2 regions of the Enterobacter sp. UPMP2060 genome follow, and region 1 is predicted to be linked to the other one. Evidence: predicted binding sites of a transcription regulator. Region 1 holds the regulator's gene; the other holds the start of a gene.

Region 1 (6,067 bases):
CCGTCACCGTAAAGCCCACCATCGCCCAGCCGTAGTTTTTGCGGATAATCAGGTAGCTCACCAGCGTAATCGCCAGCATCCCTGCCAGGGTATAGCCTTCCGGCACGTGGAAGTGCAGCGTCACGCCTGCAATGATCAGCCCGGCCAGCGTTCCGCCAGCCCGATGCAGAATACGCACCCGCGTGGCGCCGTAGCCGTTCTGGGTGACAAACAGCACGGTCATTAAGATCCAGTACGGTTTCGGCAGGTGCAGCGCCATGCCCATCAGGCTGGCGGTACTGAGCATCACGCTAATCCTTGCGGCGTTGCGCAGAGCGGACGATTTAAGAGAAAGATAGCTTTTGAGCGCGGGCAATAGCGGAAGCCGTTTTTGCTTATCCGCCATCAGGTCGCGGGGATAAAGCGGGCGCTGGGTGCGCAACACGCGGGCGATGCGGCTGAAGTGCCAGGCGGCAAACTGGCCGACCGGGTTATCGGGATGCTGGCGGGCGATTTTCTCCAGCGCGCCCAGCTGTTTTTCCATGTTAAAGCGCGTCGGGTAGCGGTGGTAGAGAATATCATCGGCCAGGATCCGCAGACGTGCCGATACGGTCTGCGCGTTCCAGCGGATCACCGCTTCGGCGTGGCTGCGCTCGACCAGCTTTTGCACCTCCTGCGGGTGGTGAAGGCTTACGGAGATATGCTCCTGTAGATCCAGCCCGACCTGGAAGGTGCGCAGCAGCCGCTTGTACTCGTGGTTCTTGTTGGCGGCGAGCATATGCAGCTGCTGATAGCACTGGCTTATGAGATCCACCACCTTCTGCTGGCGCGTCAGCAGCGGCGGTAAGGATTTTTCCGGGTCGGTATGCTGGGTGAGCAGGGTGTATTTGGCTTCGCAGTAATCCGCAAGCTGCACATAGAGCAGGCTCAGGGATTCACGCAGCGGCTGCTCCCGCCACAGCCAGAACCAAAACCAGTTAAACAGCCCGTACCATAATGTCCCCAGGGCGTAGATCAGCAGCGGCTCCCACACCGGCATGTTCCCGGCGAGGCTCAGCGTGAAAATGGCCGCAATCAGCGAGGCGGGAAGCAGGCGGGCGTGCAGCGAACTGATTTCCGCCGTGACGCCGAGCGTCATCGCCAGCACGGTCAGGATCAGCGGCAGCGGGATATCCCGGGCAAGCAGGAGTTGTACGGCGAGGCTACACCCGGCAAACAGGCAGCCACCGATAATCAGGCGTTTGAAAAAGCGCTTATGCGGCGTGTCCAGACCGGCAATGTTGCAGCAGGCGGGCACGAGGGAAAACAGCAGGCCTTGTTGAAGATGTCCGAGGATCAGGCCTATGGCCACAGGAAGACACAACACCAGCGTTTGCCGCAGTGCGTAGTTAACTTCCGGGTGATAGATCAGCCTGCGCCACATGGGGAATAGAGACAAAAACGGCGTGACACCTTGCGATGGCACGCCGTTTAAGCGGAATTAACGCGTTCCGTAGACCACGATGGTTTTACCGTGGGCGGAGATCAGGTTTTGATCTTCCAGCATTTTCAGGATACGGCCCACTGTTTCACGGGAGCAACCGACGATCTGACCAATTTCCTGACGGGTAATTTTAATTTGCATGCCGTCCGGGTGGGTCATGGCGTCTGGCTGTTTCGCCAGGTTCAGCAGAGTTTGTGCGATACGGCCGGTAACGTCCAGGAAGGCGAGGTTACCCACTTTCTCTGACGTGACCTGCAGACGGCGCGCCATCTGGGAAGAAAGACGCATCAGGATGTCAGGGTTAACCTGAATCAGCTGACGGAACTTCTTGTAAGAAATTTCAGCCACTTCACATGCTGTCTTTGCTCGAACCCAGGCGCTACGTTCCTGGCCCTCTTCAAACAGGCCCAGTTCACCGATGAAATCGCCCTGGTTCAGATAAGAAAGGATCATCTCTTTCCCTTCTTCATCTTTGATCAGCACTGCCACCGAGCCTTTAACGATGTAATACAACGTTTCCGCTTTTTCACCCTGGTGAATCAGCGTGCTCTTCGATGGGTACTTATGAATGTGGCAATGAGACAAGAACCATTCGAGAGTCGGGTCTGTTTGCGGTTTGCCAAGCACCATGCGCTGTTATCCTCTGTTATAAGCTGTCACCAGAGTCATCAGATGCATCCGGACTCTGGGGTTGCAATCGAATTCTTACCCATACCCTGGGAAGTCGGCTACCGTAACGTTTCGCAGCCAGTAAAGTTTGATGTCCTCTGCATACACGTGTAACGTCAATGTATTACTGTAGCATCCTGAGTGTTTTAGCATAGCTTTCGCCGCGTGTCTCCTGGTGTCTCGCTTCAGCATGATGCAGGTCGCCTTCCATTGCGATAAATGTAACGCACACGTAATCTGTCACCAAAAATGCAACGTTGGAGTTAATGAATATGCAAGCGCGCGTGAAATGGGTTGAAGGTTTAACGTTCCTGGGCGAGTCCGCGTCAGGACACCAGATTTTGATGGACGGTAACTCCGGCGATAAAGCACCCAGCCCAATGGAAATGGTGCTGATGGCGGCAGGCGGATGCAGCGCAATTGATGTGGTGTCGATTCTGCAAAAAGGACGTCATGACGTGACGGATTGTGAGGTTAAACTCACGTCAGAGCGTCGCGAAGAGGCGCCACGCCTGTTCACCCATATTAACCTGCACTTTGTGGTCACCGGTAAAGAGCTGAAAGACGCGGCGGTCTCGCGTGCGGTGGACCTGTCTGCGGAAAAGTACTGCTCGGTGGCGTTAATGCTGGAGAAAGCGGTAAAAATCACGCATTCGTATGAAGTGATCGAGGCGTGATTGATGGGGCATCGTGCGTGTTGATGCCCTCACCCTAACCCTCTCCCACAGGGAGAGGGAACATGCTCACGCGATCTGCTTCCCTTCCATCAGTCGCTCCACCAGCGGCGTCATGATGAGCTCCATCGCCAGCCCCATTTTTCCGCCCGGCACGACTAACGTATTCATGTGCGAAATAAACGAGCCCTGCAGCATTGCCAGCAGCCAAGGGTAATCAATGCCTTCGAGATTGCGGAAATGGATCACCACAAAGCTCTCATCCAGCGACGGGATGCTTTTAGCGGCAAACGGGTTCGAGGTGTCCACCGTCGGCACGCGCTGGAAGTTGATATGGGTGCGGGAGAACTGCGGCGTCAGGAAGTTAATGTAATCCTCCATGGAGCGCACCACGGAGTCCATCACCGCCTCTCGCGAATGGCCGCGCTCGCTCATGTCGCGCGTCAGCTTCTGGATCCACTCCAGGTTAACGATAGGGACCACGCCGACCAGCAGATCCACGTGGCGCGCCACGTCGTGTTGAGGGGTGACCACGCCGCCGTGCAATCCTTCGTAAAACAGGACGTCGGTGGGTTCCGGCAGCGGCTGCCACGGGGTAAAGGTTCCCGGCACCTGATTCCAGGGTACGGCTTCATCATAGGTGTGCAGATACTTGCGGGACTGCCCTTTGCCGCTCTTACCGTACTCTATAAAGGTTTGTTCCAGCAGGCCGAAGTCATTGGCCTCCGGGCCGAAGTAGCTGATGTGTTTACCCGAATCGCGCGCCTTACGAATGGCCATGTCCATCTCCGGGCGCGTGTAGCGGTGAAAGCTGTCGCCTTCGACCTCCGCCGCACGGAGATTCAGCTGGGCGAAAATCTTGCGAAATGCGAGGCTGGTGGTGGTGGTTCCCGCACCACTCGACCCCGTAACGGCAATAACCGGATGTCTGGCAGACATAGCAACTCCCTGACTGAAAAGGGTGGAAGATCAGCCGTGAAACGCGTTGCGGGGCATGATATTGACCGTCTCATGCAGTTCTGACCACACCAGCACCACGTCGCCGCTTTTCAGCTGGCGCTTAACATCGTTGACCTTTTGCTCAAGCGAGCGTTCCTGTTCACCATAATCGGTGCCTTCGCGTAATACAAAGCTTTCAATCAGATTATCGAGCGTTTCGGGAGCCAGATCCTGCCAGGGAATAATCATTTTGCACCGTCCAGATAAGGGGTCAGCCAGTCAGGAATACGCGCCTCAAGCCACATTTTCGGGCGGCGCAGCGTGCCGCCGATAAAGCCGACGTGGCCGCCGTGCTCGGTCAACTGATAGTGAACGTTGTCGGGCAGGAATTCCTGAGCGGGGATCGAGTGATGATCCATAAACGGGTCATCTTTGGCATGAATAATCAGCGTCGGCTGCGTGATCTTGCTGAGCAGCGGCATGGCGCTGCACTGACGATAATAGTCAATCGCATCGGCGAAGCCGTGGATTTTCGCGGTGATCAGGTCGTCGAACTCGCGGATACGACGCACCTTTTTCAGCTGGCGCAGGCTTACCGGCAGGGTATCCGGGTAGGCCTTCAGCTTACGCGCCGCGTTGGCCTTCAGAAGGTTGAGCAGATAGCGCTGATAGACGCGGGAAAAGCCCTTATCCATGTGGTAGCTACACTGCTCGAGCATAAACGGCGCGGAGACAATGACGGCGGCATCCAGCGGTACGCTTTCGCCCTCTTTGGCCAGCAGACAGGCCAGCATATTCCCGCCCAGCGAGTAGCCCACGGCGGCCGTTGGCACGGTGCCATAATTTTCCCGCAGCCAGTGTAAAAACCACGTCCCGTCTTCGGTTTCACCCGAGTGATAAATGCGTTTCTGACGATTCGGTTCACCGCTGCAGCCGCGAAAATGCATCACCACGCCGAGCCAGCCGCGCGCTTTTGCCGCCTCAATTAGCCCATGCGCATACGGGCTGTGCAGGCTGCCTTCCAGACCGTGGAAAACCACCAGACGCGGCTTATGGCGAGCCTGTTCAGGCGCTTCGCTCCAGGCGAGATCCAGAAAATCACCGTCTGGCAGGTCAAGCCGTTGCCAGTGCGGGGTGAACTGAACCTTGCGGCGGATCAGTCGCGGCAGCATGGTCTGCAAATGCGGATTGGCCACGCCGCGCATAGGCACGAACTCAGTGCTGTCTTCGGCCGCAATGTCGAAGTCTGATGGAATGATTTGGGTCATAAGCGCGATGCTGATTCTTGTCGGAAATTTACGATACTTTCCGAATTGTACCCCGTTTAAGCTGGATTTCCGAACCCGGTACGGATTCTGCTCTTCAAACGGGGTAAATAAGTCAGTCAGCCTGCAGCATCGCTTCCAGCTGTTCCTGCGCGTCGAGCCACGCCATCTCGCACTCTTCGAGACTGGATTTGGTCTTCGCCTGGGTTTGCAGGCAGTCGGTCAGCTCAGCCTTGCGGCTCTGGTCATACAGGCCGCTATCGCCGAGCTTCTCTTCAACGATAGCCAGCGTGGCGTTGAGTTTTTCCATCTCTTTTTCGAGACGGGTAATCTCTTTACGCAGGGGCTGCGTCTGGGTGCGCAGCTCCGCTTCACGGCGCTTCTGATCTTTACGCGCCTGCGCGCTGTTGGCGTTGTCTTTTGCTGACTCTTCCGGCTGGTTTTCCTGCTTCTGCACGTCCGTCAGCCACTGCTGATAGTCTTCCAGATCGCCGTCGAACGGTTCGACTTTGCCGCCGTGCACTAAATAGAGATCGTCCGTGGTGGAGCGGATCAGGTGACGGTCGTGCGAAACCACCACCAGCGCGCCTTCGAACTCAATCAGCGCTTCGGTCAGCGCCTGACGCATGTCGAGATCCAGGTGGTTGGTCGGTTCATCGAGCAGCAGCAGGTTCGGGCGCTGCCAGACGATCAGCGCCAGCACCAGGCGGGCCTTTTCGCCGCCGGAGAAGCGCTCGGTGTTTTCAGTCACCTTATCGCCCTGGAAGCCGAAGCCGCCGAGATAGTCGCGCAGCTTCTGCTCCATCTCCTGCGGCGCAAGACGCGCGAGGTGCTGAATCGGCGATTCATCCGCGCGTAAAAATTCCAGCTGATGCTGGGCGAAGTAACCCAGTTTGATGCCCTTCGCCAGGCCGATTTCGCCGCTGACCGGGTTAAGCTCGCCCGCCAGCAGTTTGATCAGCGTCGATTTACCGGCGCCGTTACGCCCCAGCAGGCCAATGCGGGAACCCGGCACCAGGTTGAGCTTGATGGAGTCGAGAATAATGCGGTCGGCATAG
Region 2 (6,067 bases), on a different contig from region 1:
AACACCGGGGATATCGACGCCAGCGCCAGCCGCTTTGAAAGCGAAACCCGCGCCCGCTTTGAAAACCGTGGCGTTGATCCGATGCGTCCGCTGCTGCCGCCGGAAGCGCTGTGGCTGCGCACCGACGAGCTCAACGCCGAGCTGAAGCGCTGGCCGCGCATGCAGCTGAAAACCGATTCGCTTGCCGAAAAGGCCGCCAATACCAACCTCGCCTTCCGGACGCTGCCGGACCTGGCCGTTCAGGCGCAGCAGAAATCCCCGCTGGATAATCTGCGCAAGTTCCTGGAGTCCTTCACCGGCCCGGTGGTGTTCTCCGTTGAGAGTGAAGGCCGCCGCGAAGCGTTAGGTGAGCTGCTGGGACGCATTAAGGTGGCGCCGAAGCGCATCCTGCGTCTGAGCGAAGCGACCGGAAACGGTCGTTACCTGATGATTGGCGCCGCCGAGCACGGGTTCATCGACACGCTCAACAACCTGGCGCTGATTTGCGAAAGCGACCTGCTGGGCGAGCGCGTCGCGCGCCGCCGTCAGGACAGCCGTCGGACCATCAACCCGGACACTCTGATCCGTAACCTGGCCGAGCTGCATCCGGGCCAACCGATTGTTCACCTGGAACACGGCGTTGGGCGCTATCAGGGGATGACCACGCTGGAAGCGGGCGGCATCAAAGGTGAATATCTGATGCTCACCTACGCCAACGACGCCAAACTGTATGTCCCGGTCTCCTCTCTGCATCTGATCAGCCGCTACGCGGGCGGCGCCGAAGAGAATGCGCCGCTGCACAAGCTGGGCGGCGACGCCTGGGCGCGCGCGCGCCAGAAGGCGGCGGAAAAAGTGCGCGACGTGGCAGCCGAGCTGCTGGATATCTACGCCCAGCGCGCGGCCAAACAGGGCTTCGCCTTTAAGCACGATAAAGAACAGTACCAGCTGTTCTGCGACAGCTTCCCGTTTGAAACCACGCCGGATCAGGCCCAAGCCATCAACGCCGTGCTGAGCGACATGTGCCAGCCGCTGGCCATGGACCGCTTAGTCTGCGGCGACGTCGGCTTCGGCAAAACCGAAGTGGCGATGCGCGCCGCCTTCCTTGCGGTGGAAAACAACAAGCAGGTGGCGGTGCTGGTGCCGACCACCCTGCTCGCTCAGCAGCACTTCGATAACTTCCGCGACCGTTTCGCCAACTGGCCGGTACGTATCGAGATGCTCTCGCGTTTTCGCAGCACTAAAGAGCAGACGCAGATCCTCGAACAGGCCAGCGAAGGCAAAATCGATATTCTGATCGGCACCCACAAGCTGCTGCAAAGCGACGTGAAGTGGAAAGATCTGGGGCTGCTGATCGTCGACGAAGAGCACCGCTTCGGGGTGCGTCATAAAGAGCGAATCAAAGCGATGCGCGCCGACGTCGATATCCTAACCCTGACCGCGACGCCGATCCCGCGAACCCTCAACATGGCGATGAGCGGCATGCGCGATCTGTCAATTATCGCCACGCCGCCTGCGCGCCGTCTGGCGGTGAAAACCTTTGTCCGCGAGTACGATAATCTGGTGGTGCGTGAGGCCATTCTGCGTGAAGTGCTGCGCGGAGGTCAGGTCTACTACCTCTACAATGACGTGGAAAACATCCAGAAAGCGGCGGACAGGCTGGCGGAGCTGGTGCCGGAAGCGCGCATCGCTATCGGTCACGGGCAGATGCGCGAGCGCGAGCTGGAGCGGGTAATGAACGACTTCCATCACCAGCGCTTTAACGTGCTGGTGTGTACCACCATCATTGAGACCGGGATCGACATTCCGACGGCAAACACCATCATCATTGAGCGTGCGGATCACTTTGGTCTGGCGCAGCTTCACCAGCTGCGCGGCCGCGTCGGGCGTTCGCACCATCAGGCCTACGCCTGGCTACTGACGCCGCATCCGAAAGCGATGACCACCGACGCGCAAAAGCGTCTGGAAGCCATCGCCTCGCTGGAAGACCTGGGCGCTGGCTTTGCGCTGGCGACGCACGATCTCGAGATCCGCGGTGCCGGCGAGCTGCTGGGTGAAGACCAGAGCGGCTCCATGGAGACCATCGGCTTCTCGCTCTATATGGAGCTGCTGGAGAACGCGGTTGATGCCCTGAAGGCCGGACGCGAGCCGTCGCTGGAAGATCTTACCAGCCAGCAGACCGAGGTCGAGCTGCGTATGCCTTCCCTGCTGCCGGACGATTTTATTCCGGACGTGAATACCCGACTGTCGTTCTACAAGCGCATCGCCAGCGCGAAGAAGGAGAACGAGCTGGAAGAGATCAAGGTGGAGCTGATTGACCGCTTTGGTCTGCTGCCCGATCCGGCGAGAAATTTGCTGGATATCGCGAGGCTGCGCCAGCAGGCGCAAAAGTTGGGGATCCGCAAGCTTGAAGGCAATGAAAAAGGCGGCGTGATTGAATTCGCCGAGAAGAATCACGTCAACCCGATGTGGCTGATCGGCCTGCTGCAAAAACAGCCGCAGCATTTCCGTCTGGATGGTCCAACCCGTTTGAAATTTACCCAGGAGCTGACGGAGCGCAAAACCCGTATGGACTGGGTGCGTAACTTTATGCGCCAGCTGGAAGAGAACGCGATCGCATAACCTCCCTTCCCCCTGTTAGCCCAGCGCTACGGGGGGACAATTTACAAACTCTTTGCACTTCACCCGATCTTCCCGACATACCCATTCGCCATAATTATGTTTAACGCCTTATAAAATAATAACCTTATCATTTACATGGATTATGGTGATGATGACCTCTTCGCGTTTTACTCGCTGGATGACTCTGTTTGCGCTGGCAGCCACCGTCGCGGTGGCGCTTCCCGCCCGGGCAAACACCTGGCCCCTTCCCCCTCCCGGCAGCAAGGTCGTGGGTGAAAACCGCTTTCATGTGGTTGAAAATAATGGCGGTTCGCTGGAAGCGATTGCCAAAAAATATAACGTCGGTTTTCTGGCCCTGCTGCAGGCGAACCCCGGCGTCGACCCGTATGTCCCGCGCGCGGGCAGCGTACTGACCATCCCGTTACAGACCATCCTGCCAGACGCCCCGCGCGAGGGGATGGTGATAAACCTCGCCGAGCTGCGCCTGTACTATTACCCGCCGGGTAAAAACGAAGTGACGGTCTACCCTATCGGTATTGGTCAGCTGGGCGGCGACACGCTGACGCCGACGATGGTCACCACCGTCTCGGATAAACGCGCGAATCCAACCTGGACCCCGACGGCCAACATTCGTGCCCGCTATAAGGCCCAGGGGATCGATCTTCCTGCTGTGGTTCCGGCAGGCCCGGATAACCCGATGGGGCACCACGCGATACGCCTCGCGGCATACGGCGGCGTCTACCTGCTGCACGGAACGAATGCGGACTTTGGCATCGGCATGCGCGTCAGCTCCGGCTGTATTCGTCTGCGCGATGACGATATCAAAACGCTGTTTAACGTCGTTACGCCGGGAACCAAAGTGAATATTATCAATACGCCGATTAAAGTTTCAGAGGAGCCCGGCGGCGTGCGGCTGGTTGAGATACATCAGCCGTTATCGAAAAACATTGGTGACGATCCGCAGACGCTGCCCATTAATCTGAATGCCGCGATGGTAAGCTTCAAAACGAATGCGAATACCAACAGCGTGGTGATGGAGCGTGCGATGGAAGCCCGGTCAGGCATGCCGACCGATGTCACCCGGCATCACGATGTCGTCCCGCAGTCGATGTAAATCAGAAATAAAAAAACGCCCTGCTCAGCAGGGCGTTTTTTATTGCAGCGGCATAAATGAGGGTTTATGCCCGGCTTATTTGTAGATGACCGCCGTGCCGTGCAGGGTGTTAGGACCGGTCACTGAGGTGATGCGGTAAGATTTTGCACCCATCTCTTGCGCTTTTTGCGCCAGCTGATCTTCCAGGGAACCCAGGTTAGAACCTGCAGACGCAGAGATTGTCCCGACTTTATGCTGGTCGGCAGGGGTGGATTGCACCTGTACAGCAGCAAAGCTTGCGAAAGAGAGTGAACTCAGGACAGCGGCAGCGATGAGGGTTTTTACGTTTTTCATGATGTTTACCTTTAGCAGATGAATTTGGAGGTCGTTAATCATTTAGTTAACGATCGATAGGTAAATCATAAGTGTGATCCAGGTCACGCGTCAACATAATTTTATAACGATCGCTAACTTAATTTTAAAATTGTTATTTTTCATACATATATGATTAATTTATTTTTAAGCATTCAGCACTGGTGGCGGGTTGCGTTTATTTTTATAATGGTCATTCACCAAACCAACAGAGGACCAACGGCAAATGACAACCGATGTCACGAGTTGTGCGAAGAAAAGCCGTGGCCGACCAAAAGTGTTTGACAGGGATGCAGCGCTTGATAAGGCCATGACTCTCTTCTGGCAACATGGGTATGAAGCAACCTCGCTTTCCGATCTGGTAGAAGCCACCGGAGCCAAAGCGCCGACGCTGTATGCCGAATTTACCAATAAAGAGGGGCTGTTCAGGGCGGTGCTGGACAGATACATTTCGCGCTTTGCGGCGAAACACGAAGCCCAGCTGTTCTGCGAAGAGAAAAGCGTTGAACAGGCGCTTCGGGACTATTTCACCGCCGTCGCGACCTGTTTCACCAGTAAAGAGACGCCTGCGGGCTGCTTTATGATTAACACCTCTGCCACCCTGGCGGCGTCCTCTAAAGAGATTGCCAATACGGTGAAATCACGGCATGCCATGCAGGAGGAGACCCTCAGCGCATTTCTGGCTCAGCGCCAGCAGCGCGGTGAAATCCCCGCGCAATGCAACCCTCAGCTGCTGGCGCAATACCTGAGCTGTATTTTGCAGGGGATGTCGATCAGCGCCCGTGAAGGGGCCACGCTGGAAAAACTGCAGCATATTAGCGAAACCACGCTGCGGCTGTGGCCTGAGCTACTGAAAATCTGAAGCAAAAAAAAAGCTCCTCAGCCTGAGCGCATGAGGAGCTAAATTCAGAGAACATCTTTTTTACACTTTGTTATTCAGAACCAGCTGGCCGTTTCCATCCAGTGGAATTTGCGTGCCCGGGTCTTTATCCATGCGGATTTTGCCCTGCTGATCGCCAATTTTGTACGTCACGTCATAGCCCAGCATTTTTTCCGACTTGTCATAGACGGTTTTGCAGCGTTGCTGAGTCGTGGTGTAGGTATCATTATCCTGCATCGCGCCCTGCACCTGGTTACCGGCATAGCCGCCACCCAGCGCGCCGACCACGGTCGCCACGTCTTTACCCCGGCCGCCGCCAAACTGGTGACCAATAACGCCACCCGCTACTGCCCCCAGAACAGAACCGGCAATGCGGTTTTCATCCTGCACCGGACGACGGTGCGTCACGGAGACGTTACGGCACTCCTGACGAGGCGTTTTTACGGTTTCTTTAATCGGTGTAGCAGAAACCACCTGTGCATACTGCGGGCCGCGATCTAATACGTTGAGACTGGCAACGGCAGCCACACCTAACGCAGCCGCGACGCCAATCCCTATACCCGCCAACATTGATTTATTCACGGGACTTCCTCCTTTGTTGCTATTGGTAACAATTTTGCAATGGAGGCACGGCTTCGCCAATAAGATAAAGGATCAAAAAAGGGGCGTTGAGAGGAGATATATTGTATTTAGGAGAACTCTTAAGCAGTCAAACTGTGATCTACAGCATGAAATGCTAAAAACTCCCTCCGGAGGGCCCGGAGGGAGTGAAAGATTAGTGCAGCTTCAGACGCGGACGGATCACGCGGTTGATTCTGCCCACCAGCATCATCAGCCCGGTTTTGAAGTAGCCGTGCAGCGCAATCTGGTGCATGCGGTACAGGGAGATATACACGAAGCGGGCAATGCGCCCTTCTACCATCATTGAGCCGCGCATCAGGTTGCCCATCAGGCTGCCGACAGTAGAGAAGTTTGACAGCGACACCAGTGAACCGTGGTCTTTGTAGACATAGGCTTTCATTGGCTTGCCTTTGTACTGCGCCAGAATGTTGTGCAGCACCAGGCTTGCCATCTGGTGAGCGGCCTGCGCGCGCGGCGGCACGAATCCACCTTCAGGACGCGCG

Evidence for each region. The regulator CRP, encoded in region 1, controls carbon source genes, mostly activating them, when cyclic AMP is high. The targets are predictions, from matches to a motif close to ATGTGANNNNNNTCACAT.
Region 2: the regulator CRP is predicted to act here: its motif matches at 4,117-4,134, upstream of bhsA (multiple stress resistance protein BhsA).

Annotation. Positions count from the first base shown of each region.
Region 1 is NZ_JBSKJQ010000008.1:11,214-17,280, reverse strand. It holds gene ACWKXN_RS15910 (YccS/YhfK family putative transporter) at 1-1,402, opposite strand, end outside; gene crp (cAMP-activated global transcriptional regulator CRP) at 1,460-2,092, opposite strand; gene ACWKXN_RS15900 (OsmC family protein) at 2,404-2,808, shown strand; gene ACWKXN_RS15895 (phosphoribulokinase) at 2,875-3,744, opposite strand; gene ACWKXN_RS15890 (YheU family protein) at 3,775-3,993, opposite strand; gene ACWKXN_RS15885 (hydrolase) at 3,990-5,012, opposite strand; gene ACWKXN_RS15880 (ABC transporter ATP-binding protein) at 5,125-6,067, opposite strand, start outside.
Region 2 is NZ_JBSKJQ010000001.1:591,204-597,270, reverse strand. It holds gene mfd (transcription-repair coupling factor) at 1-2,598, shown strand, start outside; gene ldtC (L,D-transpeptidase LdtC) at 2,747-3,712, shown strand; gene bhsA (multiple stress resistance protein BhsA) at 3,788-4,045, opposite strand; gene ACWKXN_RS02915 (TetR/AcrR family transcriptional regulator) at 4,290-4,925, shown strand; gene ACWKXN_RS02910 (glycine zipper 2TM domain-containing protein) at 4,986-5,525, opposite strand; gene ACWKXN_RS02905 (NAD(P)/FAD-dependent oxidoreductase) at 5,719-6,067, opposite strand, start outside.